DNA from 2 places in the Desulfosporosinus burensis genome. Region 1 is predicted to be linked to the other one. Evidence: riboswitches for the same ligand, from Rfam matches in the RefSeq annotation. Region 1 holds a riboswitch; the other holds the start of a gene.
The links. Region 1 has a riboswitch for S-adenosylmethionine ahead of ACYQ3Q_RS07500 (homocysteine synthase). Riboswitches for the same ligand answer to the same signal wherever they lie in the genome.
Positions count from the first base shown of each region.

Region 1 (15,729 bases):
AAAAAGGTTAACCCGACGATAATTTCCCTTATCGTTACTGAACCCAAGGTTTTAAGTTGTTCACGAGCCATTTCCCGAACCGATTCAACAGAAGTTAGTTCAGGGGGATACATTTTATAAACTATATAAGGAAGGAGCATAAATACGAGGAAACCAGGAAGGGCTGCAATTGTCCATAAACCCCAGCTCACTTCAACTCCTAAAATCTGCGCAGCGAGTTTCATGGAAAGGAGGTTCGGACCCATTCCCGTCAGAAACAAACTTCCTGCCACCATATCCATCATATAGAGGAGGACCGTTAGATAAGCGCCTAGCCGGCGGGGATTCTCGTTTAGCTTGGAACCGACGACCTCAAATATTCCTTGGGTCAAGGGATATACCAAACCGCCCCCACGAGCTGGGGCTGCCGGAATCACCGGTGCCAACATGAGATCGGTAACCCCAAGAACATAACCTAGTCCTAGACTGCTTTTACCAAAAGCTTTGATGAGAATGAGTCCAACACGTTTTGCTAAGCCACTTTTTTTGAACCCTAAGCTCATCATAACAGCCGCCACAATCAGCCAGACAGTGGAATCTGTATATCCCACTAAAATATCTTTAATTGGAACGACGATCAGACCAGCAGCCGACACACCGACAAAAATAGCACTCGCTTCTGGAAGTCCTTGCAAAATCAGCATCAAAATTGTACCAGCAAAAATCCCAAATAATTCCCAAGCTTGTACTTCTAATCCCTTTGGAGCAGGTATTAAAAAGAAGAGCGCAGCCAACAAAATTGGAATAAGAATTTTAATCGTCCGCCCACTCAATATGCCTTGAGTTTTCGAAATATTGACGGTCTGGCCCATATATTCCTCCTTCTAAATCATTATCTTTAACTATTCAAGAATTGAAAGGCCAAACTTCTCGCTGAGCTCGTTATGTTCTTGGAGTAGCCCTTCATTAACAGGAATTCCATCCCTCAACCACTCCTCACGCATTGTTCTCCCATTTCTTCGATGCAACATGTGGTATGTGGTATGACCATTAATAAATGCTAATCCTTTTTTTCACTTTTGTCAACAAGCTCTCAAGAAAAAGATTTACTTATTTCAATCCATCCAATAGAAATAAGTAAATCTTTTCCTTGAGTATTTTCTTAACCTAATCCCAGTCCTCAGGAGCATGGGCCACAGATTGAATAGCTTCTTTAACATTCGCTAAATGACTCAGCATTCTTTGATGTGCTAAGTCCGGATCTCTTTGATTAATCGCTTCAACAATTGATTCATGATCCAGAACGGATAAACGCTGCCGCCCTGGAACCATTAGCACTCTGGCTCTATTTTCTCCGAGTAGATCTAATAGGTTTACCATCAGTCTCATCAGGACCCGATTACCTGTAGCCTCCACGATCTTCAAGTGAAATTCCGCATCAAGTAAAGCGAGTTTCGACTCACCCGCATCCCCTAATTCTTTTCCTTTACGAACAATATGCTTTAGTTGCTGAATATCCTGCTCGTTCGCGTTCTGAGTACACCAAATCACTGCTTGACTTTCTACAACCTCCCGTACCTGATATAGCTCTTCAATGGTCCCACTAGAGATATGAAGTAGGGAAGCTAATCGCGAGACATCTTCCGCTCCATCCACTTCGTTAATATAAGCTCCCATACCATGCCGGATCGTTACTACACTTAACCCAACCAGCATTTTTAGAGCATCCCGAATCACTGTCCGACTCACAGCAAACATGGTGCACATTTCACGTTCGGGAGGCAACTTATCACCTGGCTTAAGTTGCCGTTATTAATTACTTGCATAATCTGATTTACAATGCCTTCGGATAGATTACCATAAAATTTAAGGGGTTCAAACATAAACATCCACCGACCTTACTATTAATCCAACGGTATAACAATGGTATTATATCATACCAAGTTAACATATTGTTTGGTACTTAGGTCAAAAATTCAACACTCAACGATTGGGTTACGCAATTATTCCTAGCTAGCAAAACCCCATAAAATACAACACAGTCTAGCAGACTACCCTAAAAAGGTAATCAACTAGACTGTCTTACCTCAAATTAGACGCCTATCGGAGTATTAAAGCAGCCTTTCAGGGCGTTTCCCATCATTCGACTTTATTATTTAGCTACATTCCAAATAAATTTGGCACAAACATGACTACTCCTGGTAGGTAAGTAAGAATCAAAGCAGTAATAACCATAACTATTAACATGGGCATTAATTTTGGGACTAGCTTTTCGATCGGAATATCAGCTATCTTACTGGCTACGAACAGGGATAGCGCAACCGGTGGTGTTACTTGTCCAAGACTTAAAACCATTGTCATAATCGCTCCGTAGAAGATTGGGTCTACGCCAAGTTTTGTGATAATCGGCAATACTATAGGCGCTAAAATCAGGATTGCTGGCCCTTGATTCATAAACATACCTGTCACTAAGAAAACAATGTTTAGCAGTAACAAAATCAAAAATGGATTACTGGAGATGTTAAGAATACCTTTAGTGAGGATGACTGGAATTCCCTCATTTGTCATTAACCAACCAAAAAGAGTGGCTGCGGCTACGACTAACATGATAGTTGCTGTACTTTCCGCGACTGAATATCCAATGGCAGGAAGGTCTTTCAACTTAATTTCCCGATATACCAATCCGCCAATGATAAAAGCGTAAACTGATGCTATTACAGCTGCTTCCGTAGGAGTGAAGAACCCTCCGTAGATACCTCCTAATATAATGACTGGCATTAACAAGGCTAATAGAGACTCTTTGAAGGCACTCCACAGCTCTTTAGCAGATACCCGTCCTTCTCCTTTATAGCCGTTCTTTACCGAAGTATAGTAAGAGTAGCCCATTAGGACAAGACCTAAAATTATTCCAGGCATTATTCCAGCAGCAAAAAGTTTGGCGATTGAAGTATTCGTTGCTACTCCGTAAAGAACCAATGGAATGCTCGGAGGAATAAGTACTCCAAGAATTCCTGCACTTGCCAAAAGGGAAGCAGAAAAACAGGGATCGTAACCTTTCTTATTCATTTCAGGGATTGTAATTCCCCCAACTGCCGCTGTGGTAGCGGGAGCGGAGCCTGTCAAGGCACCAAAGAACATACTCGCAACGACGGAAACCATTGCTAACCCGCCGGGCAAGGTTCCAACCAAAGCTGAAGCTAAACGAACGAGTCTTTGACCCATACCACCCGTTTGCATAAGCGCACCGGCCAATATAAAAAACGGAATTGCAAGCAAAGAGTATGCATCGACTGCAGAGAACATTTTCTGAGGTACTATCATTAGAGGTACTCCGGAAATAGCCAACCCACCCATAGCCCCTAGGATTAATGCCACAGCTACAGGAACGCCAATAGCAAGACCCAATACAAAAATTATTAGTAACGCAGTTAACATACTTGTAAGCCTCCTGTATTTAAGTTGACATCCTTAATTATGCTGTTTGGACACTCGACTCAGCATAATTTCAAAGATAAAAAATGCCATTATAAGCCCACCAATAGGAATTGCCAAATAAGGTAGAGTCATTGGAATTCCCATTGCATCAGATTTTTGTGTCCAGTTTTGGATTGATAGTTTAAGGCCATACACAGTTATGAATATACTTAAACCCAAGAAGGCTGCATCAGCAATTAGTTGAATAATCTTCTTACCAGTTGGAGGCAACTTATCTAACATTAATTCCATGTTAATATGAGCTTTTTTTTTGACAGCAGCGGCACTGCCAAAGAATGTTAACCACACGAATAAATAACGGGTTAATTCTTCCGACCATGGTAGAGGAGTAGATAAAAGATAACGGGTAGCAACCTGTAGAAAGCCAGCGATTGTCATAACCAAGATTATGGCGAAAAGAAGAACTTTTATAGCACTAAATAACTGATCAGAAAACCTGCTTAACACTGTCAAACTTATGCACCTCCAAGTTTTATAAAACGCGACGGGGTTTTTACCCCGTCGCAAGCATATCAAACATAGTTAGAAACTAGAAGTTTATTTCTTTTTGGGGTCAGCATTACGGACAGTATCAATTAAGTCTTTTCCGATTTTCGGCTCCCACTCGGTGTAGACAGAAGCAGTAGCTTTAATGAAGGGTTCGAGGTTAGCAACTTCATTGACTTTTACTCCCTTAGTCTCCATCTCTTCTTGATATTTAATGGACTCTTCACGAGCTAGCTTACGCTGAAATTTAGTTGCTTCGTCGGCTGCTTCTAATACTGCTTTTTGAACATCAGCTGGGAGTTTGTTGTATTTGTCGAGGTTCATAATAAGTGCCATTGGCACATACATGTGCTTAGTCAAAGAGAAATACTTTTGGTTCGCTTCGTAGAACTTGCCAGTCATGAAGTGAGCTTCTGCAGCTTCAGCTCCATCAACACTACCTTGTGAAAGAGCTGTATAGAGTTCACCCCAGTCAGTTGTCATGGGCATTGCTCCGAGTGCCTTAAAAGTACCTACATACACTTGGTTAGGAAATACTCTTAGTTTTAAACCCTTGAGGTCTTCAACAGTGTTAACAGGACGGTATTTATTGAAAACATCACGGAATCCGTTTTCGGCCCAACCAAGAACCTTAAAACCTTGCTTCTCAGCCAATATAGCCATATCTTTTCCAATTTTACCATCAAGCACTGCATCGACATGCTCATAGCTCTTAAACAAGAAGGGCATGTCCATAACGTAATATTGAGGAATAAAGGCTGCCAATTGAGTTGTACCACTTAGTTCCATATCTCCAGTACCAGCTTTAACAGCCTCAACCCTTTCGCGTGTACCGCCTAGAGCACCACTAGCGAAAATCTCAACCTTAACTTGGTTATTTGTTTTCTGAGCAGCAAGTTCAGCAAACTTTTCTAATCCTTTCTGGAAGTGGTGACTGTCAGGCATCACGTGTCCAACTTTTAAGACGATCTGCTTTTTTTCGGTTCCAGGAGAACTAGATTGTGATCCGCACCCTATAAGTCCAAATGACAATAATGAAACGGTTGTTAACAATACTGTAAATTTACGAAGGTGTTTTTTCATTAACTCTTCCCCCTATTTAATTTATTACAGAATCAATTTAGATGCTTAACCCAACTCTGTGTATAGCAAAGCCTGTCGCTTCCTTCAGAATCTCACTTTTTGTAAGTTTGCCTGAGAGCACCTCTACAAGTTCATCATAGATCATGTCCCCGGCCTCTTCCAACGATAGATCCCCTTCTAGAATCCCGGATAGATCGATATCAACGGTGTCCTCCATCAAACCATAAGACGTGGCGTTACCAGTCACTTTGATTGTAGGCATAATGGGATGAGCAATCGTATGCCCGCCACCGGTAGAGAAAACAAGAGCTTGTGCGCCCGCCGCAGCAATTGCAGTAATAGATTCACTGCCATGTCCAGGAGTATACATGAGATAGACTCCTGGAATTTTTCCTGGAGTTTCACCAAGACCAATAACATCTTGAATTAAAGCGAAACCGCTTTTCTTGGCACCTCCAAGCGACTTTTCCTCGATTGTGCTTAATCCACCCAGTATATTATCTGCAGTAGGCTGAGAGCCCCGTATATCTTCCCCTGTAGCTAAAATACGCTCCTCGTAACCACGAATTTGATGCCAAATTTTGTCCGCTACATCTGAATTAACAGCTTTTGAAGCCAACCACTCCTCAGCCCCCATAAGTTCTGGCAGTTCAGCAAGAATAGACCTACCCCCTGCTCGGATGATACGATCCGAGCAAAAACCTAAAGCCGGATTTGACGATAATCCCGATGTTGTATCCGAAGTTCCACAATTTAAGCCGAGGAGGAACTCTGCAATCGAAACTTCTTCTCTTTCGCATGTAGAAATCTGTCGAGTTATTTCCATAGCTTTAAGAGTGCCTTCGGCAACTGCCTTTACTGCTCCGCCGCTGTCCCTTATATTAACTGTGGCTACCAGTTTACCTGTTTTAGAAATTTCATGACCGAGGTCGTCAACATTACAAAGGTCTTCTCTGAAGTGGTCAACTATAACTACTCCGCCAACATTCGGATGTTTACCCATGGAGCACAAAATCTCAAAGGTCTGCTTACTATCTGATTTTGTTTGAGCTCGACCCAAATGGTGAGTAATCGGTACCGCACCTAAAATCGAGTTGGCTATTCTTTCGACGACACTATTGGCATAAATAGTCGCAGAGAGAATTAAAGTATAATTCCGAATACCTACAGAGCCGTCCGGTCGAATGTATCCTCTAAAGTTCGCCATTTTGGACAACTCCTCTCTCCGTAACTAAGTCTCCTCGTCCACGGAAACTATCAATATTGTGGACGTGAACGTGTTCGCCAATTTCGATATTTACCGTAGCTTTTCCAATTACTGTACCATATTTTATGACTGCCTCCCCTGTTTTTATGGGACTGATGGCAAGCTTATGACCGTATGGAATATCAGACCTGACAGCGATTTGAAACTCTTTCTTTCCTACAGAAAACACAATGGCCTCGCCAATTTCAACCCCTTTGCGGAGAATTGTGGCTACATTGTCCCTATCAGGATCAACTACCAAAGCCACTTTGAATGACAATTTACACTCCTCCTTTTTAATTGTTTTATTTATTCAAGGATGGAAGGCCGAATTTTCCAGCGAGTTCATTGAGTTCTTGAAGCAATCCATCATTGACAGGGATTCCATTCTTTTGGCGTTCCTCGGCAATGGACTGACGCCGTTCACCTGGAATCCGGATGGCGTCGACTTCCTCAGCCCTCGGGATTTTTTTAATTTCCCCGATCATGTCACTCATTCTTTGAGTATAGTCCACCACAGGCATGAGTCGAGAGATATCCAGCGCGAAAAAGCTATGTCCAATATTCACCGGATCAAGAGCATCATCATAAATCCATCCCACATGAGTTCCATAAGCCGAACCGCTAATGATCCCTGACATGATTTCGGCTGCCAATGCTAGAGCATAACCTTTCGCCCCACCAACCGGTAAAACTGCACCTTGCAGGGCTGCTTTGGCATCCGTTGTCGGTTTTCCTTCCTTATCAATAGCCCATCCCTCAGGTATAGAACGACCTTCTTTCGCCGCGATAATAATATTTCCACGGGCAACCGTTGAAGAAGACATATCGACGATAACTGGCTCTTCCCCATTAGGGAATCCGTAGGAAATTGGATTAGTTCCAAAATAGGGACTTATCCCTCCCCATGGGGGAATACCACAGGGTGAATTCGTATAGGCTTGTCCAATCATTTGCTGGTTGGCAGCCATTTTGCAATACGTCGAAGCCGCTCCAAAATGATTGCTATTTTTAACCGTGACGAAACCGATCCCGAACTCCTTAGCTAAGTCAATCGCCACTTCCATAGATCGATAAGCAACCAGTTGACCCAGGCCGTTATCTCCATCCACACTGGCGACTGCACCGTTCATTTTCCTTTGAATCAATGGCTTGGGATTAATGCGCCCATTCATCAAGCGAGATAGATAAATGGGCAACCGACTGATTCCATGCGTATCGATCCCATCCAAGCTCGTATCCACGAGAACAGAGGAAACGATCTTTGCTTCATCCTCCGGGACCCTGGTCGCGATCAAAAGAGCTTGACAAAAGTCTTCCAGCGTTTGAGGAGAGTAACGTTGACTCATCCCATCCCTTCCTTTCCCATATGTAGGTTTTATTTACTTGCTTTTCTAAGAATATGACTATCATTGAGAAAAGGGTTTAAGATTTAATAATTACTCCATTAAATCTTAAACCCCCAGAACTTAAACAGTGAGCATTTGATCCACAGCGAATGAAATAAACCTCAGTTTAGAAAAGCATCATTTACGCGCTTGGATAGAGACGAGTTAGAACGAATTCTTTATGGTTCAAGGCTTCTGCATCCGTCAAGCGACCGCGTGCAGTTTTTATGACACACTCCATTACTTTATCAGCTGCTTGTTCCATGTTTATTTCACGAGACAGTACACCACTAATGTTCACATCGATATGCTCAGACATATTGGTGCAAGTATTCGGATTAGCGGACATCTTGATCACGGGCTCGATGGGATTCCCAACGATATTACCTTGTCCTGTGATAAAGATGTGTAAGGTTGCGCCAGCAGCCATCATAACCGTGATGCACTCAGCAGCTGCTGAGGAACTATCCATGAAATAGCGTCCTGGTGCAGTCGGCTCTTCACAGGGAGCAAGTACTCCGATGATCGGAGTCTTTCCTGCTTTTGTGATATTGCCCAGCGCTTTTTCCTCGATAGTCGTTAAACCACCGGCAATATTACCTTGAGTCGGCTGAGTTCCCAAAAGGTCGGCACCTTTGGATTCGATGAGATCCATATAGTCTTTATGAATCTTAAGAAATTGCGCTCCGAGTTCAGGAGTTGCGAAGTGTTTGGCAAGAATGTGCTCAGCACCCGTTGTTTCCGGGGTCTCACCAAAGATTACGGTACCACCCATTTCAACTAAGCGATCTCCGACAACTCCCGCTGTTGGGTTACTAGCCAAGCCAGTAGTCGTATCAGACTCACCGCATTTGAAGCTGACTACGAGATCTTTGAGGTCACACTCTACTTTTTCTAAGGAAGTAGCATATTGAACGAACTCGTGAGCTTTACGGGAAGCTCTTTCGATCGTTTTCAGGTCGCCATAACCTTCGATACCGAAATACGCTACAGGTTTGCCCGTCTCAGCAATTCCATCGGCAATTAGCTTAGCCCAGTTCGGTTCGATTCCGATGATGACGACAGCTGCAACGTTCGGGTTGCGTCCAGCACCAATTAAGGTTTTGAAGTGCAACTCTAGATCAGCACCAAATTGAAGGCGTCCATAAGGATGGGGAATTGCCAAGGTTCCTGCTATATTATGTTCTACTGCCAAACAAGAAGAGTTGGATAAGTCATCCACTGGGATAATTAGCACGTGGTTGCGGATGCCGATACGACCATTATCTCTCTTATATCCTAAAATCTTAGTTTCCATAATCCCACCTCGCAGTTCTTAAGTTATGTGTGTGTACCCAATCGCCAATTTTAACATCTGCGGTTGCGACTCCTATGTTCTCACCATATTTAAGGATAGTTTCACCGCTCTTAATCGCTTGGAGTGCGATTTTGTGACCGAGCGGAATATCGTGGTTTGACTTCACGTGATATTCCTTACCACTATGGAGTTCAACCCCTAGTACTTCTTCGCCAGCTTGAATGTCTTGGATAGCAACGCCTACGTAGTCGCCATCATTGTGAACTAGAAATTTGTGACTGCTCATGATAATCCTCCTTGTTTAAGATTTAACCACTCCTCACGTATTATTCTCCCATTTCTTACTCCGATGCAACACGTGGTATGTGGTATGTGGTATGACCATGGGTAAATACTAACCCCTTATTTCACTTTTGTCAACAGATAATAAAGAAAAAGATTTACTATTTCCAATCCATCCAATAGAAATAAGTAAATCTTTTTCTTGAGTATTTTCTAAACCTAATCCCAGTCCTCATGAGCGTGAGCCACAGATTGAATGGCTTCTCTAACATTCGCTAAGTGACTCAGCATTCTTTGACGCGCTAATTCCGGATTTCTTTGATTAATCGCTTCAACAATTGTTTCATGATCCAGAACGGATAAACGTTGCCGCCCTGGAACCTTTAGCGTTCTGGATCTAATTTCTCCGAGTAGATCTAACAGGTTAATCATCAGTCTCATCTGGACCCGATTACCTGCAGCCTCCGCAATCTTCAGGTGAAATTCAGCATCAAGTAATGCGAGTTTTGACTCACCCGCATCCCCTAATTCTTTTCCTTTACGAACAATATGCTCGAGTTCCCGAAGATCCTGCTCGTTCGCGTTCTGAGTACACCAAATCACGGCTTGGCTTTCTAAAACCTCCCGGACCTGAAATAGCTCTTCAATGGTCCCCTGGGAAATATGAAGAAGAGAAGCTAATCGAGAAACATCTTCCGCTCCATCCACTTCGTTAATATAAGCCCCCATACCATGCCGGATCGTAACTACACCTAACCCAACCAACATTTTTAGAGCGTCCCGAATCACTGTCCTACTCACAGCAAACATGGTGCACATTTCACGTTCAGGAGGCAACTTATCACCTGGCTTTAGTTCGCCGTTGTTAATTCCATGCATAATCTGATGTACAATGCCTTCGGATAGGTTACCATAAAATTTAACGGGTTCAAACATAACGTCCACCGACCTTACTTTTTTTACAATGGTATTATATCATACCGAGTCAAGACGCATGCCACCCTCACTTCAATGCTATCCGTTAAAACCTTATACATAATACATTTCAGTATCTTTTTTCTACTACATTTGTACTGTCAGACATCAGGCAAAGAACTCCGTTGGCGCCAAGTTCTGAAAACTTAGGTAACTGCCATGGATGGCAAAAAAGCCGACTACCTTGAAAGGTAATCAGCTAGACTCTCTTGTCTTACATTAGGCTTCAATTCCCTTGTGGCCTAATTTATTCGGGTAAGTTAGTAGCTCATGAGTGAAAAGTTGTTCCGTAAAAACTTCCATTGCCTTAGACTGTTCGTGGTTCTTTGATTTTATTAACGAAAAAAAACGAGTTAACCGCTTCCCTTTATCCGGATCGCCGTCAGTTCTCCAGTCTTCAATTCTTTGCGGACGATCCAACTAGAGACAAGGGCAATCCCTAGCCCAGCTATGACAGCCTGCTTGACGGCTTGACCACTTCCAATTATATAGGATTTTTTGACCTGAATTCCTCGATCTTTGATCAGCTTGTCGCTGAAGGCTCGGGTTCCAGAGCCGCTTTCTCTCAAGATCCACACTTGATCCTGCAGATGATCTGCGGTAACGATTGGCAATCTAGCCAAGGCATGTTGATTAGGTACCACTAAAATAATCTCATCCTCCATCAAAGGACGGATAACAAAATCTGAATGACTGACTTCTCCTTCCACAAGGGCAAGGTCCAAATGGTTAGCTCGAACTGCTTGACTAATCTCCTCCGTATTAGAGATTGAGGTTTCAATGCCTACCTTCGGAAACTGAGCCGCAAATTCAGTCAATACAATGGGTAAAATATACTCTCCAATCGTATTGCTTGCCCCAACTTTCAATCCCCCTGTGACCACATTCGATAACTGGTCAATTTCCTCTTTGGCCTTATCATATAAAAGCAAGATGTTCTTAGCATATCCATAGAAAATCTCGCCTGATTGAGTAAGTTCCAAATGTTTTGGCGAACGATTTATGAGTTTTGTGCCAAGTTCATTTTCTAAATTCCGAATTTGCAAACTGACACTGGGTTGGGATAAATAAAGTTCTTCAGCAGCACGGGAGAAATTCTTTTGCTCGACTACGGTAATAAAGATTTTTAAGGGATCGGACATCATACTATCCTCCTGCATCACCATAATAAGGGAGCCTTTAACATGTAGTTATTTCATGCTTAATATTATAATTTGTTATTTCATTAACAATTATTACATTCAACAAATACCGTACAAATAATTGTTACGTTATGATCTGACTACTTCGCGATTGATTATGTATTGGCATTTAACTCTTTTTGCACGATCTAACGTGAGACAAGGACAATTCCTAAACCCGCGATAACAGCCTGTTTAAAGGCTTGACCACTACCAAAGATAATACTTCTTTTCCTACAATTCCGCAACGTTTAAATCCTGTGCCTGAATAAGGGACGCTCGGCACCAGTCCCTTCACAATAGCTTCCTCAAGCCCGATCGTGATATCGCTGTCCACAGTTGAAGGGATTTGTACCCGCGAGACTAGTTCCTCCCCGTCCAGGTCGAAGGCTACCACTTTAGTGAACGTGCTGCCAAAATCGATGAAAATCCTAATGTTACTCACTTCACTTCATCATCCTTAATCCTTCATTAAACGTTACTCTTGCATTTAAGCATTTTTGAAAGTAACATTTTTAATCCTCACTTTCTGATAGTACAAAAAAGCCGACTACCATCGAAAGGTAATCAGCTTGACTCTCTTGACTCAAATTAGGCGTCAATTCCTCTTTTGCCTATTTTTTTAAACGAAGAAATTGATTCATGGGTAAATAGTTGCTCCGTGAAAACTTCCAAAGCCTCGGAGGTTTCGTGACTTTTCGACACTATTACGTAAAATGAACGACTAAGACGCTTACCTTTAATTCTGATCGTCTTTAATTCCTTGGCATTTAACTCTTTTCTCACGATCCAACGTGAGACGAGAGCAATTCCTAAACCTGCTGTAACAGCCTGCTTGATGGCTTGACCACTACCAAAGATATAAGATTTTCGGACATTGATTCCCCATTCATGGAAAAGCTTATCACTGAACGCACGAGTTCCGGAACCGCTTTCTCTGAGAATCCAGACTTGGTCTTGGAGAAGCTCTGTCGTAACAATGGGGAGCGTTGCTAAGGGATGTTGGTTTGGTACTAATAAAATAATTTCATCATCCAAAAATGGGCGGACAAAAATGTTTGGATGATCGACTTCTCCTTCTACAAGAGCAATGTCTAAGTACTTAGCTTGAACCGCTTGAATTATCTCTCTCGTGTTGGCGATTGACGTTTCAATCTCTACTCTCGGATATTGAGCCGCAAATTCAGCCACTGCAAAGGGCAAAAGATATTCTCCGATTGTATAGCTTGCTCCCACCTTCAAAGTCCCTGTAACTACATTTGATATCTGCTTGATTTCCTGTTTAGCCTTATCCTGTAAATGCAAAATTTGTTTAGCATAACCATAGTATATCTCGCCCGATTGAGTAAGTTCCAAATGGTTTGACGAACTAATAACCAGCTTTGTATCAAGTTCTTCTTCTAAACTCTGGATTTGCATACTGACATCGGGATGGGATAGATAGAGTTCCTCAGCTGCACGAGAGAAGTTCTTGTGCTCGACTACGGTTACGAAGGTTTTTAAGGGATCGTTTTTCAAAACTTACACCTCTAGTTTCTAGATCTCTGAGTGATATATTTGTATAATGATACTTCTTTTCACACAATTTTACAACATCCTACTCCTTACAATTTTCCCTTTTCTGTTGATAAATATCCGTTCAGGTCAGGGGATTAAATAAGTAACCATTAGAACATGATGCTTGTTACCACTTAGCTCATGTAATATGATAGAAGTGCACTAAATCATTGAGATTTTCAGAAATGAGGTAGACTAATGCCTAACATTTTAGTCATTGCCGTAGGGGGCGCTCTCGGAGCATTGTCCCGCTATGCCCTTGGGATATGGATTTCGAATAAATGGGATCAGGGATTCCCGCTGCACACCTTTCTTATTAATATTACCGGCGCCTTTCTCTTGGGCTTCTTGCATATTTTATTTATTGAGCGCTTAAACGTTAATCCTCTTTGGCGACTAGGAATCGGTGTCGGTTTCTTAGGTGCTTTTACAACCTTCTCCACCTTTGGTTATGAGGTTATTGCTTTGCTTGAAGGCGGGAGCTTCATGACGGCAGGATTATATACCTTACTAAGCATTGTCGTAGGGTTTACAGGCGTGGCTTTAGGGGTAGGTTTGGCGCGCTTAATCTAAGCTCCGAAATCACGTTCATAGCCTTCCCCGCATCATTAAAGCAAAAATCCGCCCCTGTGTACTCTTTATCAAAACCATAATTCTAAGTGATTTTTTAATCCTAAGTAGCTTTTCAACCCCTTAAATTGTATAACACAAATTGGCAATCGCTATCTGTTGACACAGGCGCTGATTTGATTTATAGTATCATTATCCTCAACAACTAAATATTGAATTTCTCTTATCAAGAGTGGCGGAGGGACTGGCCCAATGATGCCCGGCAACCGATAGTGCAAGCTATGAGGTGCTAATTCCAACAGAACCATAGGTTCTGAGAGATGAGAGTAGCGTGTTAAATATCATAACGGCCGCTTCTCTTGAAGTGGGTCGTTTTTTATTTATCAAACACCTCAACAGCCCTCTCTCAATTCAAACGATCCCTATATGCTGCCACAAACCAAAAAATAACGGGAGGAATTATCATGACTGAAAATCGACAACTAGGTATTGAAACAATTTCCTTACACGGAGGGCAAAGCCCAGATTCGGCAACCAATTCGCGTGCCGTTCCTATCTACCAGACATCCTCTTTCGTCTTCAATGACAGTGACCATGCTGCTAATTTATTTGCCTTAAAAGAACCTGGCAATATTTACACTCGAATTATGAATCCTACTCAAGACGTCTTTGAACAACGCATCGCCCTTCTTGAAGGGGGAGTTGGAGCGCTTGCGACTGCGTCCGGCCAAGCAGCTATTACCTACGCACTTTTAAACATCGTACAAGCAGGGGATGAAATTGTCGCTTCCAGTTCCCTTTACGGAGGCACTTACACTTTATTCGCCTACACGTTTGCTAAACTTGGCATCAAAGTTCACTTCGTAGACGTCGACAAACCAGAAGAGTTCCGCGCAAAAATCACGGATAAAACAAAAGCCTTGTATACTGAAACTATCGGAAATCCGCTCATCAATGTTGCCGATCTAGAAACGATTGCTCAAATTGCTCATGAAAACGGCCTTCCCCTGATCGTTGACAATACCTTTGCCTCACCCTACTTGTGCCGTCCAATCGAGCACGGAGCGGACATTGTGGTGCATTCTGCCACCAAATTCATTGGTGGCCATGGTACTTCGATAGGAGGAGTCATTGTCGACTCTGGAAAATTCGACTGGAACAACGGTAAGTTCCTAGGTCTCAGTCAACCAGATCCGAGCTACCACGGCATAATTTTTACAGAAGCCTGTGGTAATGCTGCTTATATCATCAAAGCGAGAGTATCCCTCTTACGCGACACCGGTGCAGCCCTTTCCCCTTTTAACTCCTTTTTGTTCTTACAAGGACTAGAAACACTTCCCTTACGCATGGAACGGCATGTTGCCAATGCTCAAAAAATTGCAGAATTCCTTGACCAGCACGACTTAGTGACTTGGGTTAACTATCCAGGGCTTGCCAAGAGTCCTTATCACACCCTCGCTAAAAAATATTTACCCCTGGGATCTGGAGCAATCTTCACCTTTGGTCTTAAAGGTGGCCTGAACGAAGGCAAAAAATTCATTAACAGTCTCAAACTGTTTTCTCATTTGGCAAACGTGGGGGATGCCAAATCCTTAGTCATTCATCCGGCAAGTACCACCCATCAACAACTCGATGAGGCTTCACAACGTCTTGCAGGGGTATCCCCTGATATGATTCGTCTTTCCATTGGTATAGAAACCATTGATGATCTCCTATATGATCTGGATCAAGCTCTTCAGGCAAGTCAAGGAGCTTAAGAAGCTAAGAAACTTAAACTTAAGTAACCTTGCGCGATATCAGTTCATACAGTCTTCACAACTAAAAAAATGGGCGAATCGATGTGCGCTAGTTGGATCTCGAATATCGGACTTCGTGCATCGAACCTCAACCTCGAAAAGGGGAGTTTAGATACATGCCTATCAAAATACCTGAAAACTTACCTGCTTTAGAGATTTTAAATCAGGAAAACATCTTTGTGATGGGAGAAGAACGCGCCTTTCACCAAGATATCCGTCCCTTAAAAATTGTAATACTCAACCTTATGCCTCGCAAGGAAACAACCGAAATACAACTCTTGAGATTACTTGGAAATTCCCCTTTGCAAGTCGAAATTGTGCTTTTGCATATTGATTCTCACGTTTCTAAGAATACCGCGCAAGAACATTTAGATTCCTTTTACAAAAGCTTTAG
Region 1 is NZ_BAAHYN010000004.1:11,369-27,097, forward strand. Features, by position in the region: gene ACYQ3Q_RS07425 (DASS family sodium-coupled anion symporter) at 1-851, opposite strand, end outside; gene ACYQ3Q_RS07430 (FadR/GntR family transcriptional regulator) at 1,147-1,728, opposite strand; gene ACYQ3Q_RS07435 (TRAP transporter large permease) at 2,140-3,414, opposite strand; gene ACYQ3Q_RS07440 (TRAP transporter small permease) at 3,448-3,921, opposite strand; gene ACYQ3Q_RS07445 (TRAP transporter substrate-binding protein) at 4,012-5,043, opposite strand; gene ACYQ3Q_RS07450 (UxaA family hydrolase) at 5,081-6,250, opposite strand; gene ACYQ3Q_RS07455 (UxaA family hydrolase) at 6,237-6,569, opposite strand; gene ACYQ3Q_RS07460 (Ldh family oxidoreductase) at 6,595-7,638, opposite strand; gene ACYQ3Q_RS07465 (UxaA family hydrolase) at 7,820-8,974, opposite strand; gene ACYQ3Q_RS07470 (UxaA family hydrolase) at 8,964-9,260, opposite strand; gene ACYQ3Q_RS07475 (FadR/GntR family transcriptional regulator) at 9,476-10,192, opposite strand; partial or broken gene ACYQ3Q_RS07480 (LysR family transcriptional regulator) at 10,451-11,376, opposite strand; gene ACYQ3Q_RS07485 (glutamate mutase L) at 11,585-11,857, opposite strand; gene ACYQ3Q_RS07490 (LysR family transcriptional regulator) at 12,004-12,930, opposite strand; gene crcB (fluoride efflux transporter CrcB) at 13,168-13,542, shown strand; SAM riboswitch class I at 13,760-13,866, shown strand; gene ACYQ3Q_RS07500 (homocysteine synthase) at 14,004-15,296, shown strand; gene metA (homoserine O-acetyltransferase MetA) at 15,452-15,729, shown strand, end outside.

Region 2 (15,729 bases), 160 kb from region 1:
TCTGTATTCGAGCTGCAGCCTTAGGACTTGAACTATATGCTGATACGCATTACCCACCGTTTCACATCTATCGAGAATCCGAACTGGATAGCCTGACTGAATACAAAGAAAACCTGGCTTGCGCCAAGCCTCCAGTCGCCGGCAAAAGCCAAGTTCAAGATAACTCATGCGCCGGTCATGGAGGGCCAAGTGTCCCTGCAGCCATGGATGGCGAGAAGGTACCCAACCAAAACTTACACTTGCAATTAGACCTCCCCCTGAACGATCAAACCAAGTTACCCACTCTTCACACTGTAAGTCCCGGTAAAATAACTCTAGCGATGTTAGTTCGCAATGAAGCGGGTCGCCACCTAGAAAGGGTCTTAAAACAGACCACGGCGTACATTGACCACGCTGTTATCTTAGACGATGCCAGTGAGGACAATACAGTCGAGCTATGCCAAGGGATCTTGCAGGGAATTCCCTTGACCCTCCATTCAAACAAGGAACCCCTGTTCCATAACGAAATACTCCTTCGGCGACAACTCTGGCAAATGGCCGTAAGGACCAATCCGGAATGGATTGTCATCTTGGACGCGGACGAACTATTCGAAGAGAATGCTCCAAAACAACTACGAGAGTTATTATCCTACTCTTCCCAGGTCGATTACCTGAGCTTCCGTCTGTTTGATCTGTGGACGGAAACCCAATATCGGGACGATTCACTTTGGCAAGCACACAAATGGTATCGTCCCTTTATCGTGCGCAATATTCCCAACTTCCAAGCCCAATGGCAAGAAACCCCCCAACATTGCGGGAGGTTTCCCAAAAATATCATAGACTTGCGCGGAGGCACTAGCTATCTTCGAATCAAACACCTGGGCTGGGTCAGACCCCAAGACCGCTTAGCGAAATATTACCGTTATCAAAAACTCGATCCCAACGGCACTTATGGTAATTTAGAACAATACCGCTCAATCTTAGACCCCAGCCCCAATCTTGTTGCATGGGAAAATGATTAAATATCCTTACCCGCTTAACTCCTCTTATTCTTACTAAAGCTATGGAAAAAGTCATGAGCAAAGTTCGACCCTTTACCGATCACAAGCCCTGTGATCCCAATCCCGATTAGAGGATTTGCAATCTTAACATCTAATAGATCCAAGGCATTAATTCCACTCTGGAAAGCAAGGAGTACACCACATGCTAAACTCAATAATTCTAAAGTAAGGGGCTTAAATTTATCTGGAAAAATCGGAATAGTACATACAATTCCTTTAAAAATTTCAACGACTTTTTCTACCACAATCGCTAAGAAAACGACCAACGTGATTCCGTCCATAGCCATCTTCTCCTCTGAATCTAGGTTTTCTTTTGATGTACTCCATTATATTCCAGTGTAACTTATAACGTTCGTTCATAATTGACTCCATATTTGTTGTTCCACAAGGGGAAGGGGGTTTACTAAATAATTTTTTCTATACTTGAGCCTGGAACCAAATCCTGAGCGGATTAGGGAATTCAGAACGGTGAATTAAACGTACATAACGCAGAAAACGATTCGGGGTAAAAACGGCAAGTGCCCCCGACAATATCTCGCATTCCAAATCATCCGCAGTCCAGATAACTCCATCTGGGCTGATTTGTAACTGCACAATTGCTCCTTCTGTTCCAGGATTATGGACTGCATAAGAATAAACGCTTACCTCAGATACATCCTTTGGCAAGGTAGGAACAAAAATTATAGAGCTAGTAACCGTTTCTACACTTTGAACATACCTTCTTCCAGACATCTTAATTTGAACTAAACCCTCCAAGGTTGAGGCAATGGAATTTCCATCACTTGCGAAAATTTTGATGCCGTCACGAGACGGTGTCAAATCCCGTAAGTCTGCTATAATAGGTGTTCTCACATCGACAGGTATGGGAATCGGGCTAACTAGTCTTACCGGGACAGGTGTTTGAATGACCCCGATGGAATCGATGTGACGGACATATAGTTGCCCCTTCTCATCAAGCCGTAATTCTCGCTTAGGGTAGAGCCTCCATCCTTGAATCTCGTGAACTGTAACCGTTCCCTCACCGAGAATTCCAACCTCAACTCGTAATCCGGTCACTCCTGTTGGTGTGGAAAAAACTCGGGAATATTCTTCCGGCTCTGAGCTAGGTCGCACGGAAAATAATAATTGGCTCACAGCACCGAGATTTACTCGTATATAGCAAGGAACCCCGGCTGGCTCCGTCTCTAGAATGACTTGTATTTCCCATCGCTGTCCTTCACCAGCAGGTATCGCGACATTATTCTCAAGAATAATGCCCGCTCTTGGCCCTGACGGATGAACAATCTTAATAGCCCTTGGGCCATCAGGTAAGCCAGTCCACTTCCACTTTGTTGCCGAATCTCCGCCCGTTTGAACCCATCCGTCCGGAAAATCCGGATGACTTTCTTGCCATAACAAGAAATGACTATTATAGACTTGATTTGTTTCAGTCATTTCCGCGCCCCCACCTTTAACCGCTTTAAAATCAAATGAATTTAAATTATTCAATATTTTATGTATACGTACCTAATTTTGAGCCTGAACCCAAATTCTTAATGTGGTTAAACCCTCTGCCTCATAGGCTAACCTTATATACCTCAAGAAATTTTTAGGGGTGACAATGATTAACGTTTTAGGTTCCACCTTTTGTTGATCCCCCTCTAACGCCCAATGGATTCCATCTGGGCTTAGCTGAGCCTGTACATCAGCGTGGTGAGTTCCAAAATTATAAACCGCAAACGAAAAGCGCGGTAACGCCGAGACATCACGTATTGTCGTAAATAATCTGGTCTGATCGGCAGTTACGTCCTCTAGGCTTTCATGAAACCCATGTCCGCTAATTTCAACTTGCGCTCGACCGGAAATTGAAGTAGCTAAAGGAACTTGACTGCTTCCGTAAATTTGCACCCTGTCACGGATAGGTGTCAGATTTCGAGTATCCGCATTAACATTCGCTTGGACGGTGACTGGGATTTTTAAGGGAATAGGCATAGCAAGTTGAATCGGCTTAATTATTTCTCCGATCGTCTGGATAGAACTAATCTGGCGAATCTCTGGTCTTAATCTAATAACTCGTCTTTTCATACGGTTGGGAGAGAGGGAATAAGCGATTAGTTTAAATAAATAGAAAGTCCCTTGACCTAAAATACCCGTTTCTAAGCGCAAAGAATGGATATTAGAACCAACACTAATGACTTGTTTGAACTGCTCTTGCTGCACATGTAGTTCCTGTTGTTCATGCTCCAATCCTACTCTAAAGGAGTATTCCCATGGCTTAGATACATCTCCATTCGACAAAACGGGGTATAGGCGCAAATAGGCCTGAGCTTCAGGTATACTACGTTTAAAAACAATTGTCACAAGCCACTCCTTCTCTTTTTCTACGTTAAGAGAAGCCTCCTGTGTTTGAACGACTCCTGCTCTGATGGCAGTCGTATTGCTGATTTCTAAAAAGGTCTCCGTGGATTCGGGGCTAAAACTCCATCTCGTTTCATGATTTCCTCCAATTTGAAGCCACGACTCAGGAAACTGAAGTCGCCCTTTACTAAGTTTCTGAAAATCACCATTATAAACTGCATTAAACATCCCTTTCAAATTCCTTTTCATTTTAACCCTCCACTGCCGGGCGATTTACAAAGCACTTTCAACATATCCTATCGATTAACCCATAGAAATAGCACTTAATCTACTTTAAAAGTGCCAAAAACAACTCATGGTCCTATTCAATGCAATTGCCCTCGCGCGAAAAAGGGGAGCTGGCCTTTCATCGAACTGTCCTCCCAAAAAGTGGGCATTGATTCCTCTCCTAATTCATGCTAAATTTAGGTTGTACAAGTTATCTAAATAAGAACCTAAAGACATTAGCGCAAAAACTTTAAACCTCCCGACGGGGAGGTTTCTTTCTTTGTATTTGGTTAAATAGTTTACATAAATATAACAGGAAGTGATTAGCCCTACTTGGCCAATCACTTCCTGTTAGAACCAATACCTTCAATTTATGACATGCTACTCACCTTAAGCCTTCATAGGGATTAACTTTACACTTCCCCATACCGCCAAACGATCGTCTTTAATAATTAATACACCCATAACTCCTTTGATCTCTGCGGCAAATTCTAGGGCACTTTCTAAATCGTCTAACGTTTTAACAAGATTCCCAGTAGCTGTTGCTACCGCATCTGCCAAGGGGACTGAGGAAGAGATCACGACTACGGCATCCGCTTTGCCGAAGCTCAAAGAATGCCCCACTTTACCTGATGACGTACAAATCCCTAGGGGGGTTTGTTCCGGTCGAATCTCAAGCGCCACTCGATTTGACAACGGCGAATCCCCTGCAAATATCCCAACCTTGCGAATGCGACTCGTACGCAAGAAGATATCGCCGCCATTTTCCACAATCACGTCCCGGGAGCGCTTGGCAATCGATTTCCCCACTAACTCGGCCACGGCCCCGGCGACCGCCGCCATTGGACCCACACCTGCAAGACGACCGGCTTCCGCCATAGTCTGGACAATTAAGGGGGCATTTGGCAATAGTGTATAAGGTGTTAAAGCCTTCACAAAGCCGGGGTCTCTCTGGATATAATCCTCAAGCGGTCTACGACAGGCCCGAATCGTCTCCTCTACCCATTTCAGCAAGTCTTTTGTAAGCCGTTCTTTCCGCACCCCAATATCTAAATCTGTTTCCCCCACAGTCACTTGAAAATGGACCAGATCCTCCTGGCGATGACGTTGCCGATAACTGCGTTCTACGAAATCCAATTATAGACGGACCTCCATTGCCTTCATAGGGCAGACTTTTGTACATAGTTGACAGAAAACACATTGGTCCCCATCAAAGAAGACTTCCATAGAGGGACGCTCCATATATAAGGCACCGGTCGGGCAAATGCCAGTGCACACCCCGCACATCACACACTTTTCTTCATTTCGTACAATTTCTTGGTTAAGGTTCTGAACTGAAACTCCCAGATCACGCAAATAGCTTAGTCCTTCTTCACTTTGGTCCCCGGTAACCTCTAAGATCATGGTTCCTTCTTTTTGCGGGTTTACGTCCGCTTTAACTATATTGACCACTAAGTCATAATCTTTAACCAAACGATAGACTATGGGCTTTACCGAAATGTCTGTTCCAAAACGTAAAACTATTCTCTTTGGCGACACTTTCATCAATCCTCCTTAATACTGTGAGCGATAAAGCCGTCAGCGGGTGAGGGAAGCGCTTTAACCGGTTCTGTCAGGAGAAATTCGCCTTTTTGAATCCACCCTTTTAAAGTTGAGGCGATTTCACGGGCCCGCGGCATACTTGACAATGGAGCAGTAGCGATCTCCTTGCCATTCACCTGGATCTTTCCACTCTTTAGGTCTGCATAACTAACATACCCCAGATTACCCGGTGTAAATGAAGGATAAGCTTCCCCATAGTCCACAATTGGGGCAAACAGTTCTTCATCTTTCTTTGCAGCATACCGAGCGATATCTTCATTAAGAATCGGAATTGGAACCCCTATTCCAACACTGAGGGTTGCTCCATACCCGAGGTAACTGGTACCGACAAGCCATCTAGGGCTCATTTGTTTTAGATCCCCGGTGACAGCCAGTGTTCCCCCTGCACTACCTAGTTCCTGGCCTTCTACATTAATCATGGACGGGAAATGTTGTGTACCGTTCCAAGCCACATATCCAACTCCGCCGCCAAGAAAAATTTTTGTACCTACCCCGATCGTCTTAAAATGAGGGTCCTTCAAGAGCGGGCTCAGTTGTCCTGAAGTTGAATAATTGGCGTTCCCCAAATGAGGTTTAATCATGCCCATATAGGTATAAATCGTCCGATCGGTCAGGTTTACCGCACAGTTGTAATTCTGATAGGCATTACGGGGATTAAAAAGGATCGCCTCATTTATCTCATCTAGCGTAATAGTGGTTTCAAGATTTTGGCGTGGATAACAGTCTGTGCCATAGGCTAATGCTTTCAATTTGACAGATTTGCGGGCCACTAGATCATGAATGACATGACCTCCGCCGTACTTAAATTCACCCGGATAGTTGCTGTTCAGCGGGTCATTATCCGGCATCTCCGTGGCGCCGATATAGGCGTCAACAGCCGCTATGCCAGTATACGCAGATACACCGTTCAGCCATACTTTCTGCATTTTCATGCGGGGTTTTGTATGTCCGAAACTCAAAAAGGCACCTGAAGAACACATGGGCGCAAAGGTACCTGTTGTTACCACATCGACTTCTTGGGTTGCTTGAGAGAGACCTTTTTCCTCTACCAGGGCTATCAGTTCCTCAGCAGTTACCACGACTGCTTTGCCAGCTTTAATCTTGGCATTAATCTCTGCATATGTCTTTTCTACACTCATGAATGTCCCCACCTCCAGATTTGTTACACTTAGTTGCTTCTTATGCCTTCAGAGAGCTTTTCTCTGATAGTACTAAAAGACCTCTTCTGCAACAGAAGAGGCCAAATTTTTAAAATATCGACGCTCCTCTTATCTATCAGAAGAATCTTCTGCAAGAATTAGCACCATGCTTTGTGCAAGCCATGAACATCATAACGCACTAGCTGGTTGCCGGGTTTCATTGGGCTAGTCCCTCCACCACTCCGGATAAGAGCATAATTATTCAATTCATTAGCTGAGTCTAACATTTGTCTTAAATCATGTCAATATGATTGTCTATGAATTAAGACAGAAATTACACATTTAGGGTAAGAACGGCCCAATCTCTATACCTTTTTTCCAAAGTAACTGCTGTAGGTTATAACTCAGTTTGATTAAATACCAGATATTGCATAATTACATTTATTTACATTCGACAAAATATAACATATAATAATAGCAGGTTCATTTTCGTTTTTTTCATGTAGTTAGTCCTCTTTTATGGATCTCCTAGCTTTAAGGGGATCCCTTTTTTGTGCGCCTTAAAGGTGCCTCATATGATGGTGGCAACAAAGTGACCATCCGTCTTAATGATTTCCAAAATCAATGGGTTCTATTATCCGACCGTTCCCATCTCATAACGCATCAATATGGAGTACTTAGAGCAGAATTGGGAATTGCCTTCCGAGCAACCTTTATCATTGCTCCAGATCGCAAGGTGAAGTATGTCAGCCTCTATCCACCCGAGGTTGGTCGTAACATCGCTGAGATTATTCGCGTTATTCAGGGACTGATCTATGAGGAAGCGACTGGTCTAGGGGTGCCCGCTTACTGGCAACCTGGAATGACTGGCATCATAAGGGACTTTAAATTCGTTGGGAAAATCTAATGCAATCTCAACATAATTATCCATTCCTAGGGTATCCTAAATGTATTCCAACTTTAAGGAGGAATACTATGGATCAGCCCAAACCAAGTAAAAAACCCTTTCCGAAACGCGAACAGCTACCTTATAGCCACCAAGCCGATCAGGACGGACGTACGGATTATGGCCGGGATGGACAAACAACTTATAATCCAAGCTAAGTACAGGGGAGGCAACTTGATGTCAAATAAAGCGACCGACAAAGCGCAGACAGGTAAACCAGACCGAGGAAAAAATTCCCCTTTCAAGAAAAAGACTCCTCAAAGCCGGGCTTAAGCCCGGCTTTTCATATTAAAGCATATTATCCAAAGAAAACTTCTGATATACTGTATGGGATTATCGAAGCTTAATATAGGTTAAATTTTAAAGATTAAAGGGTGACATTATGAAAAAGATCGAAGCGATTATTAGACCCGAAAAATTAAACGACGTAAAAATTGCGTTATCGAACATCGATGTGCAGGGGATGACCGTCTCTAATGTTATGGGTTTCGGAAATCAAAAGGGTTACACTCAAATTTACCGTGGTCAAGAAATCGAAACTAGGCTGTTGCCGAAGATAAAACTTGAGGTGGTGGTTCCCACCGAAAAAGCAGAGAAAGTTATCGCCGCCATCGCTGAGGCTTCAAAAACTGGAGAATTTGGAGACGGCAAGATTTTTGTCTATGACGTCTTAGAGGCGATCCGTATCCGAACGGGCGAACACGGTAAAAATGCTCTTTAAATAAATGCATTCTCACTAAGTTCAAAATCAGGATAAGCCTTTTCCCTATGCTGAGTCAAATCTAAACCGTTCGCTTGTTCGTCATCCGTAGCTTTAAGCGGAGTGAACATAGCTATTCCCTTTAAGATGAGAAACGTCATGATACCAGTAAATAAGTAGGTTGCCGCCACTGCAATTAATTGAATAAAGACAGGTTCCATTCCGCCACCATTTATTAACCCATTTTTCCCTTGTGGATTAAGACTTAGATCGGCAAAAATCCCGGTAGCAATAGTACCCCAAGTTCCACCGATTCCATGTATTCCGAAGACATCTAAGGCATCATCATAGCCCAGTTTGGCCTTAAGTAAACTTACTCCTAAATAACACACTCCTCCAGCAATAAACCCAATCAGGAGTGAACTACCGGTTGAGACATATCCTGCTGCAGGTGTGATTGCCACAAGGGCGGAAATGATGCCGCTCACAGCACCGAACGCTGTGATCTGGCGACGATGGAGCCATTCAAGTAGTGCCCATCCTATCATTCCGGCAGCTCCGGCTATTTGGGTTGTGGCAAGTGCTAGCACTGCCACGCCATTTGCCCCCATTGCCCCCCCTGCGTTAAATCCAAACCAACCAAACCATAACAATCCGCCGCCAAAAAGAACGTTGGGCATATGATGAGGAATGTTCCACTCATATCCCACCGTGATTCGTTTGCCGACCACAAAGGCTGCCACCAATCCGGACACTCCTGAAGCCATTTCTACGACAGTGCCTCCGGCGAAATCCAAGACACCGAGATTCCGCATCCATCCACCTACTCCCCAAACCCAATGGGCTAGTGGGATATAGACAAAGGTGCTCCAAAAAACTACAAACAATAAAAAGGCACTAAATCGTAGTCTTTCAGCAGTTGCTCCGCTGATGATCGCAGGTGTAATAATTGCAAACATCAGTTGGAACAAGAAGAACAACAAATGGGGGATTGTCGGAGCATAATCTGGGTTAGGTGAAAGCCCAACCCCTTTTAGACCGACCCAATCCAAATTTCCAATTAAATGGCCCTGATCCGGTCCGAAGGCTAAAGAGTATCCAAATAAGACCCAAATAACTGTGACCAACCCTATGGCGACGTAACTTTGCATCATGATAGAAAGCACATTACGTTTTCTGACCATCCCCCCGTAGAACAATGCCAGTCCAGGGGTCATCAGAAACACTATTATAGTACAAATAACTACGAAAGACACATCCCCAGTATTGATTGTCATCAAACTCATCTCCTAATAAGAAAATTTGGCCGGGACATTAAACTATATACCAACTAAATCACATGAAAAAAGAAGCTCTAAAAAGCGTTTTAAAACGCCCCTTAGAGCTTCTTTGCTCTCTCAGACTTGCAAGTATGTATTTATTATAGTAGCCCTAACGAAATGTGTCTAGGACTTTTTGGCGAAATACATTATACAGGAGATGTAATCCTGCAAGAACTAGCTAGCTAAGCCAATGGGTAATAACTATAACCAATTATTTTTCTTAAACGCAATAATTATCGATGCTACCAAGATAACGACTAACCCATAAAGCACATACACTCCATATTGATAATGAATCAACGGCATCTTGGTAAAATTCATTCCAAAAAAGCTCGTCAGTAGGTTAATAGGTAATAATATCGTGGCTAAAATAGCTAAAATTTTCATTATATCGTTTGCTTTATTATCAACTGACGCTTGATAGGCTTCCCTGAGATTTTCCATTAGCTCTACAAGTTGTCTCGCATTATCCAATTCACTCTGCACGTTTTGCACTAGTTCGTTCCACATCGGATTGTCTTGTTTTGCTCGAATAAATACAGACAAATGACTATTAATTTGCTTCTTTATTCGGATAGCTTTTCTGTGTAATCTAATAATCTTTATCTGTTGTGACTTCTGCGGGTTTTCTAGGATCTGTTCTTCTATCAAATCCATAAATGATTCCAGGGCTTCAAGTTGATGTTGGATTTTATCTACTACCTCAAATCCAAGACGTCTCAAGACATCGTGCGGAGTTTGCATAAGCTTAGCTTTGTTCCAACTGTCTATCTGTAACTCTGGCTTGCTATGCTTGTGGAGAATGAATGAATTAGTAGTTAACAACATTCTTGTGTGAAAATGGTCATCATTAATACTTACAAAATAAGTAGAGTCATCCAATTGCTTGATGATACTCTTTTTGCTACCAAGGCTATTAGTCAATTTAAAGTCGTTCTCATCTATCTTTTGTTGCGAGAGTTCCTTACAATTACTTACCTCGCCCCATGAATCGAAATCAATTACTATAAATTCCACTCTAACTTCCCACCTATAGTTTATGATTTTCCCTATTCCCTAAATTTCCTTTTTAAGTAATTGCATGCCTTGTTAAAATAGTTCCGTGACTGCTGTTTTTAGAGGAATAAAAGCGAAACTCCTATAAGGGTTATAAAGGCTCCTAAAATTTCCTTTGGAAATACCTTTTCTTTAAGAATAAAAATCGATACTGGAATTATTAGAATCGGAGTAATGGACATGATCGTAGAGACAATCCCCGTCGGGGCATACTGAACCGCTACCAATGAAAGCGAAACTCCTATGAATGGCCCAAAAAGGGATCCTATTGAGATATTTTTCATCGCCTTTGAATCTCTTAATGCATTATAGACGTTTTCCCAGTTTTTCGAAACTGTGATAACGAGAGTGAAGCCGATAATCCCCGCAATTATCCTTATTTGAGTGGCAGCAACGGGGTTATATGATCCCATACCAAATTTACTAAGAACGAGTCCGAAGGCTTGCCCTAGTGCACCAATGAAAGCATAGACTAATCCCTTGATTGGATGAGAAAACTTTACTTTTTTGTCCTTTGAACTTTTGGTTAGAATCACGAGGGAAATCCCTGCAATAGTAATCAGCATACCGGTTAGACCTAATAAGGAGATTCTTTCCCCCATTATCAAGAAGCCGGCAATAGCAGTAATTGGTGGTACTGAAGCCATAATTAACATTGATATCCGGGAACCCACTTGCACAAACGCTTGAAATAAAAACAAGTCTCCGATCACAAAGCCTATTAGTCCAGAAAAAGTTAACCAGATCCAAGTAGAACCTGAAGCATCGAAGGGGAGAATCATCCCCCGAGTAAACAAATTGAACCCTGAGATCAAGAATAAGGCTATGACAAGCCTAATGAGATTAACGGAAAGTGACCCCACTTTCTTCCCTGCGGACTCAAAAGCAACTGCAGTGATCGTCCAACAGACTGCCGTAGCTAGGGCAGCTATTTCTCCAATATGTGATTGAACCATGCTCTTCTTCCTCTATTCTATGTCTAAAAATTTCTCACTCAGTCATTATAGCATAATAGAATCGATCAAGATTAAAAATATATGCAAAGAAGTAAAAGGATACAAGGGGACAGGTGCGCTGTTTCTTATTCGAGAAACAAGGAGAGACGAACAAGGATGTAACAGAGGGACCGGTTTGTTATTTTTCTTCGAAACAACAAACCTGTCCCTCTGTTTTCTGCGGTATAATCTCCACTACAGACTTCGTATCTAAAGACCGGTTGTTCAGCTTTAGCTGAAGGGGTCACTGTTTTTCCCTTTAAAGTAATCCCCAATAACTTGAAATATCTTTCTTAATAGAGACGTTTCACCACTGTCAGAACTAATTTGTTCCCGAGCGATGTTCTCATAGATCTTGACCACATCCTCGCCGTAAGCTTTCCCCGGGACTGCCCAATTCCCATTCAGATCTTCCCAGTTCGGACAGCTCCCCCTCTTTACCATATCAAAACGGGGATCGACCTTTAGGATTCCTATAGGGAGCGGATCAATTGAAGCGTACGCAAATAGATGCTCTAAATGAGCCAACACCCCCTCTTCCGGTGTAGAAAAGGACGCTCCTTGAACCCCTCCTCCGACGGCTCCAATTCCGGCAAAGTTGTTTTGCTCGGCCTTCACATCTCCACCGAATTTGAGGTAACCAGTTTCTTGAATCATTTGGGCCACTGCATAACCCCATCTTATACCTAGTAGTTCCCCAAGCCTCTGGTAAAAAGGAACAATATCCGGAGCATAGGGATTATGCTTAATCAAAAATTGACGGCCTTGCTCAAGCGTAATGGTCTCTATGCCCATAATCGGAGTTTTCTGGGCTGCCAGGGGGGCTACATATTCAAAAACGTTTACAGCATCCGTTGTCCGCTGTATAACGCCCTTTGTTGATTGGCCACTATCGACCGCTTCTTTGACTGCCGTGATCGCCCTTTCTTGGGAGCTTAACGCCATGGTCTGTCTGCCATCTAAAATGACACGGAACATGACATTAGCGGTTGGTGGGCCTGGAACTGAAACTGGTTCCTTGTATTGAACCCCCCAAAAATCACAAATACCTTTGGCATGGGCAAATGCCAGGGACTGACGAAAATTCGGTTCCTTTAGCTTTGCAATATCCTTAATATTATCGATAAATCCATTTTCCGTTAAAATTGCCGGCATACTTGTTTCCCTCAGTACCAACACATTCTGTGTTTTTACTCCACGATTTGCCCAGCCTCCGACTTGAACAAGATAAGGTAAAACCTTGTTCGCTGCTGTTTCCGCACGTCCACCCCTCCCACTAATGAGCACCTCTACTCCTGTACCACCTCCTGCGTTAATGTGCACTGAAATGAATAGATCTGCTTTGGCTTCCTCCGCTATCTTAACTCGAGTAGATAGATCTCCGTTTAGGGTGCTTAGATACCCAGGCGCATAATCTCCCTCGCGAGTAAGAACGCATTTTATTCCATTGTACTCAAGTATAGATCTGAGTTTAAGGCAAATGTCCAAAGCAAGGTCTTTCTCAAGCAATCCGTTACCGACCGCTCCCGAATCATAACCCCCATGCCCTGGATCAATACATAGTATCATCTCAACCCCCCCCTTCTCCCATACTATTCAAGGTGGTTGGACAAGGTTCTATCAAATCTTAGGCTTTCGTGATATTAATAACAAAAACCCACAAAGAGCAGGGTTTAGTCTTCATATATAGTCAGACGGATTTCCTATATCCTATTTCATACTCAGAAAATGGCGGATGAATATGAAAACTATTTTTGATGAATTCTATACCATAAATATTACAATACGAGGGTGTAAAAATGGATGACAAGTTAATGTTTCGCTTAAAGGAGTTTTATACACTAGAAACATTTCAGGTAGCTTTTTATGAAGCTCAAGTTTCGACATCGACTGATGAATACTATTGTAAAGCCTTCGAAAAGATGGTCCAAATCGAAAGTGGCCATGCTGATTTTTTCGCCCAGGTGTTAGACAAAGCTCAAGTCGAAGTCCCTAAGTTTGCAGGTTCGTTATTTGAATTAGCTGGAGGTTTAGTGGGAGATATGGTTGGCTCAACGGGTCAGCATAACACTTGCAAGCTTGGCATAGCACTGGAAAATAAGGCAATGGAAGCGTATCGAACTTTTATCACTGAGAGTAAAGATAAGCATTATTCAGAACTTCGTGATACTCTTATGGAATATCTTCTTGATGAAGAATTTCATATGCTATGGCTTAGAGACTACATGAATAAGCGTACCTAAATATGCATAATTTGTAGTCGTCCCTCAAGCGTGTAGCATAGCGTCATAGAACTCTTTAATACGAGGGAACCCGCAAAACAATGCAGGTTCTCTCGTATTAATTTACTTCAGAAATACTTATTTGAACTTCAGGGAGGATACAGGGACAGACACTAACATCTGGTATTTTAAGGTGACGGCTGTTAAAAATAAGGTCGAATCAGTCTATAGCAACGTTAAAAGCGCTACAACTAGCTCTGTCGCACCCATAACACATATCACGCCCATTGTACCAAGAATTAACACCGCTCCGGTAACTCCTGACATTATTGAAACCAGTATTGATGATAAATCTGATGCGTAGACTAGGGAAATTCCTTAGGCAGCTTTTTCAGTTGCAGTGCAATAAGGTGTTGCCTGTCCATTACATCCCGCTTATACTAGAAAACCTAGACCCCGCAAATCACTTGCGGGGTCTAGGTTTTCTAGGGATCTCAGGAAATGCTTTCGTTACCGAAGCAGAGCATAGGGAAACTCCCACTTACAACAAGAAATGGGAGTTTAAGAAGTGGACTAAACTAGGCTAGTCTTTCAAGTCGTTCTGCCATTCGGAGTCAACTTCTTTAAACTGGTTGAGTTTCTCTTTAAATATCTGGCGGATTTCAAATAATCTTTCTTTTGTTTTAGCCTCAAAAATCAGAACTAGTTCAGGTAGGTTAGATGAAGCTCTAACTAAGCCCCACCCATCTGCAAATACGACTCTTGCACCGTTAATATCAATAACATTATCTCCGTACTCCTTCTTAAAGTCAGAGACAACTTGTTCTATAACTTTGTACTTTACTGTATCTGCACAATGAGCTTTAATTTCTGGAGATGTAAAATATTGTGGCAAATCTTCAACAATTTCCGATAGCGACTTTTTCACATGAGAAATATATTCGACGAGTTTAGCGGCAGCAAAAATTGCATCGTCGAAACCATAATAATCATCCCCCATAAAGATGTGTCCACTACGTTCGCCGGCAAGCTCGGCTTCTTCAGAATGCATTTTGGCTTTAATATACGAATGGCCAGTTTTCCACATTATTGGAATTCCACCACGTTTAGTAATATCATCGATGAGGCCTTGTGTACACTTGACATCAAACACTATTTTGGCGCCCTTTTTCCTTTCCAAAAGTTGCCTTGCTAAAATGATCAGGATTTTATCACTCCAAATATTTTCACCATTTTCGTCGACTACTCCTATACGGTCACCATCACCGTCAAATGAAATACCAATGTCTGCATTGATGTAAGGGTGAACAACCATCTCGGCTAAACGTTTACGCGCCTCTAAATCCGAAGGGTTGGGGAAATAATGTGGGTAACTTGTGTCGGGATCGCAATTCAACTGGAAGGTACTGCATCCAATGTTTTGGAAAACCTCATAAGCAAATAACCCAGCTCCACCATTTCCAGCATCGATTACAACTCGTGGTGCGTAGTCTGATTCGATATGTATTCGACTAGTAATAGCCTCGATATAAGCGTCCCGAACCGATACTTTGCTCCTTGTACCAAGTTTTTCCTCGCTAATGAAATCCTGACTTTCTATGATTTTGTAAAGCTCTTTTACTTCATCAGGTCCAATCGTTTTGGAGTATCCGTGGCCCAATTTAAAGCCGGACCATCCGTTGGGATTGTGACTAGCTGTTATCATCATTACTCCAGGACTTTTTAAATGATACTGTGCAAAATAAGCCACCGGACTAAGGCTTAGTCCAATATCAAAAACCTCAAAGCCCATTTTCACAAACGTATTAATAGCGACTTCTGAAAATCCTTCAGAATAACTTCGATTGTCGTACCCAACTACTACCCGTTTAATAGAAACTCTATCTAAGAAAGTGGAAAACGCTTTAGTAAGTAAAGCTACACTTTCGTCGTTTAATTCCTCTTCATTGACTCGACCTCTGATATCATATTCACGAAACATACTCTTGAAGTTATCAGAAAACATAATTCACGCTCCTTTAAAACTTTATTATATTCGGTACAGACACACATACTCAGCTTATCATTAATTCACTAAATTATACCAGTAATGTTATATGAACA
Region 2 is NZ_BAAHYN010000004.1:170,023-185,751, forward strand. Features, by position in the region: gene ACYQ3Q_RS08150 (glycosyltransferase) at 1-1,001, shown strand, start outside; gene ACYQ3Q_RS08155 (hypothetical protein) at 1,016-1,321, opposite strand; gene ACYQ3Q_RS08160 (DUF6385 domain-containing protein) at 1,458-2,474, opposite strand; gene ACYQ3Q_RS08165 (DUF6385 domain-containing protein) at 2,547-3,626, opposite strand; gene ACYQ3Q_RS08170 (UPF0280 family protein) at 4,035-4,781, opposite strand; gene ACYQ3Q_RS08175 (NIL domain-containing protein) at 4,782-5,183, opposite strand; gene ACYQ3Q_RS08180 (homocysteine biosynthesis protein) at 5,189-6,385, opposite strand; SAM riboswitch class I at 6,512-6,638, opposite strand; gene ACYQ3Q_RS08185 (redoxin domain-containing protein) at 6,978-7,292, shown strand; gene ACYQ3Q_RS08190 (hypothetical protein) at 7,361-7,489, shown strand; gene ACYQ3Q_RS08195 (P-II family nitrogen regulator) at 7,714-8,052, shown strand; gene ACYQ3Q_RS08200 (ammonium transporter) at 8,049-9,308, opposite strand; gene ACYQ3Q_RS08205 (magnesium transporter CorA family protein) at 9,555-10,370, opposite strand; gene ACYQ3Q_RS08210 (DMT family transporter) at 10,469-11,365, opposite strand; gene ACYQ3Q_RS08215 (N-acetylmuramoyl-L-alanine amidase) at 11,636-12,973, opposite strand; gene ACYQ3Q_RS08220 (demethoxyubiquinone hydroxylase family protein) at 13,204-13,647, shown strand; gene ACYQ3Q_RS08225 (phosphomannomutase/phosphoglucomutase) at 14,210-15,607, opposite strand.
Region 2: linked by a shared signal. The riboswitch ahead of ACYQ3Q_RS08180 (homocysteine biosynthesis protein) and the one ahead of ACYQ3Q_RS07500 (homocysteine synthase) in region 1 are both predicted to bind S-adenosylmethionine.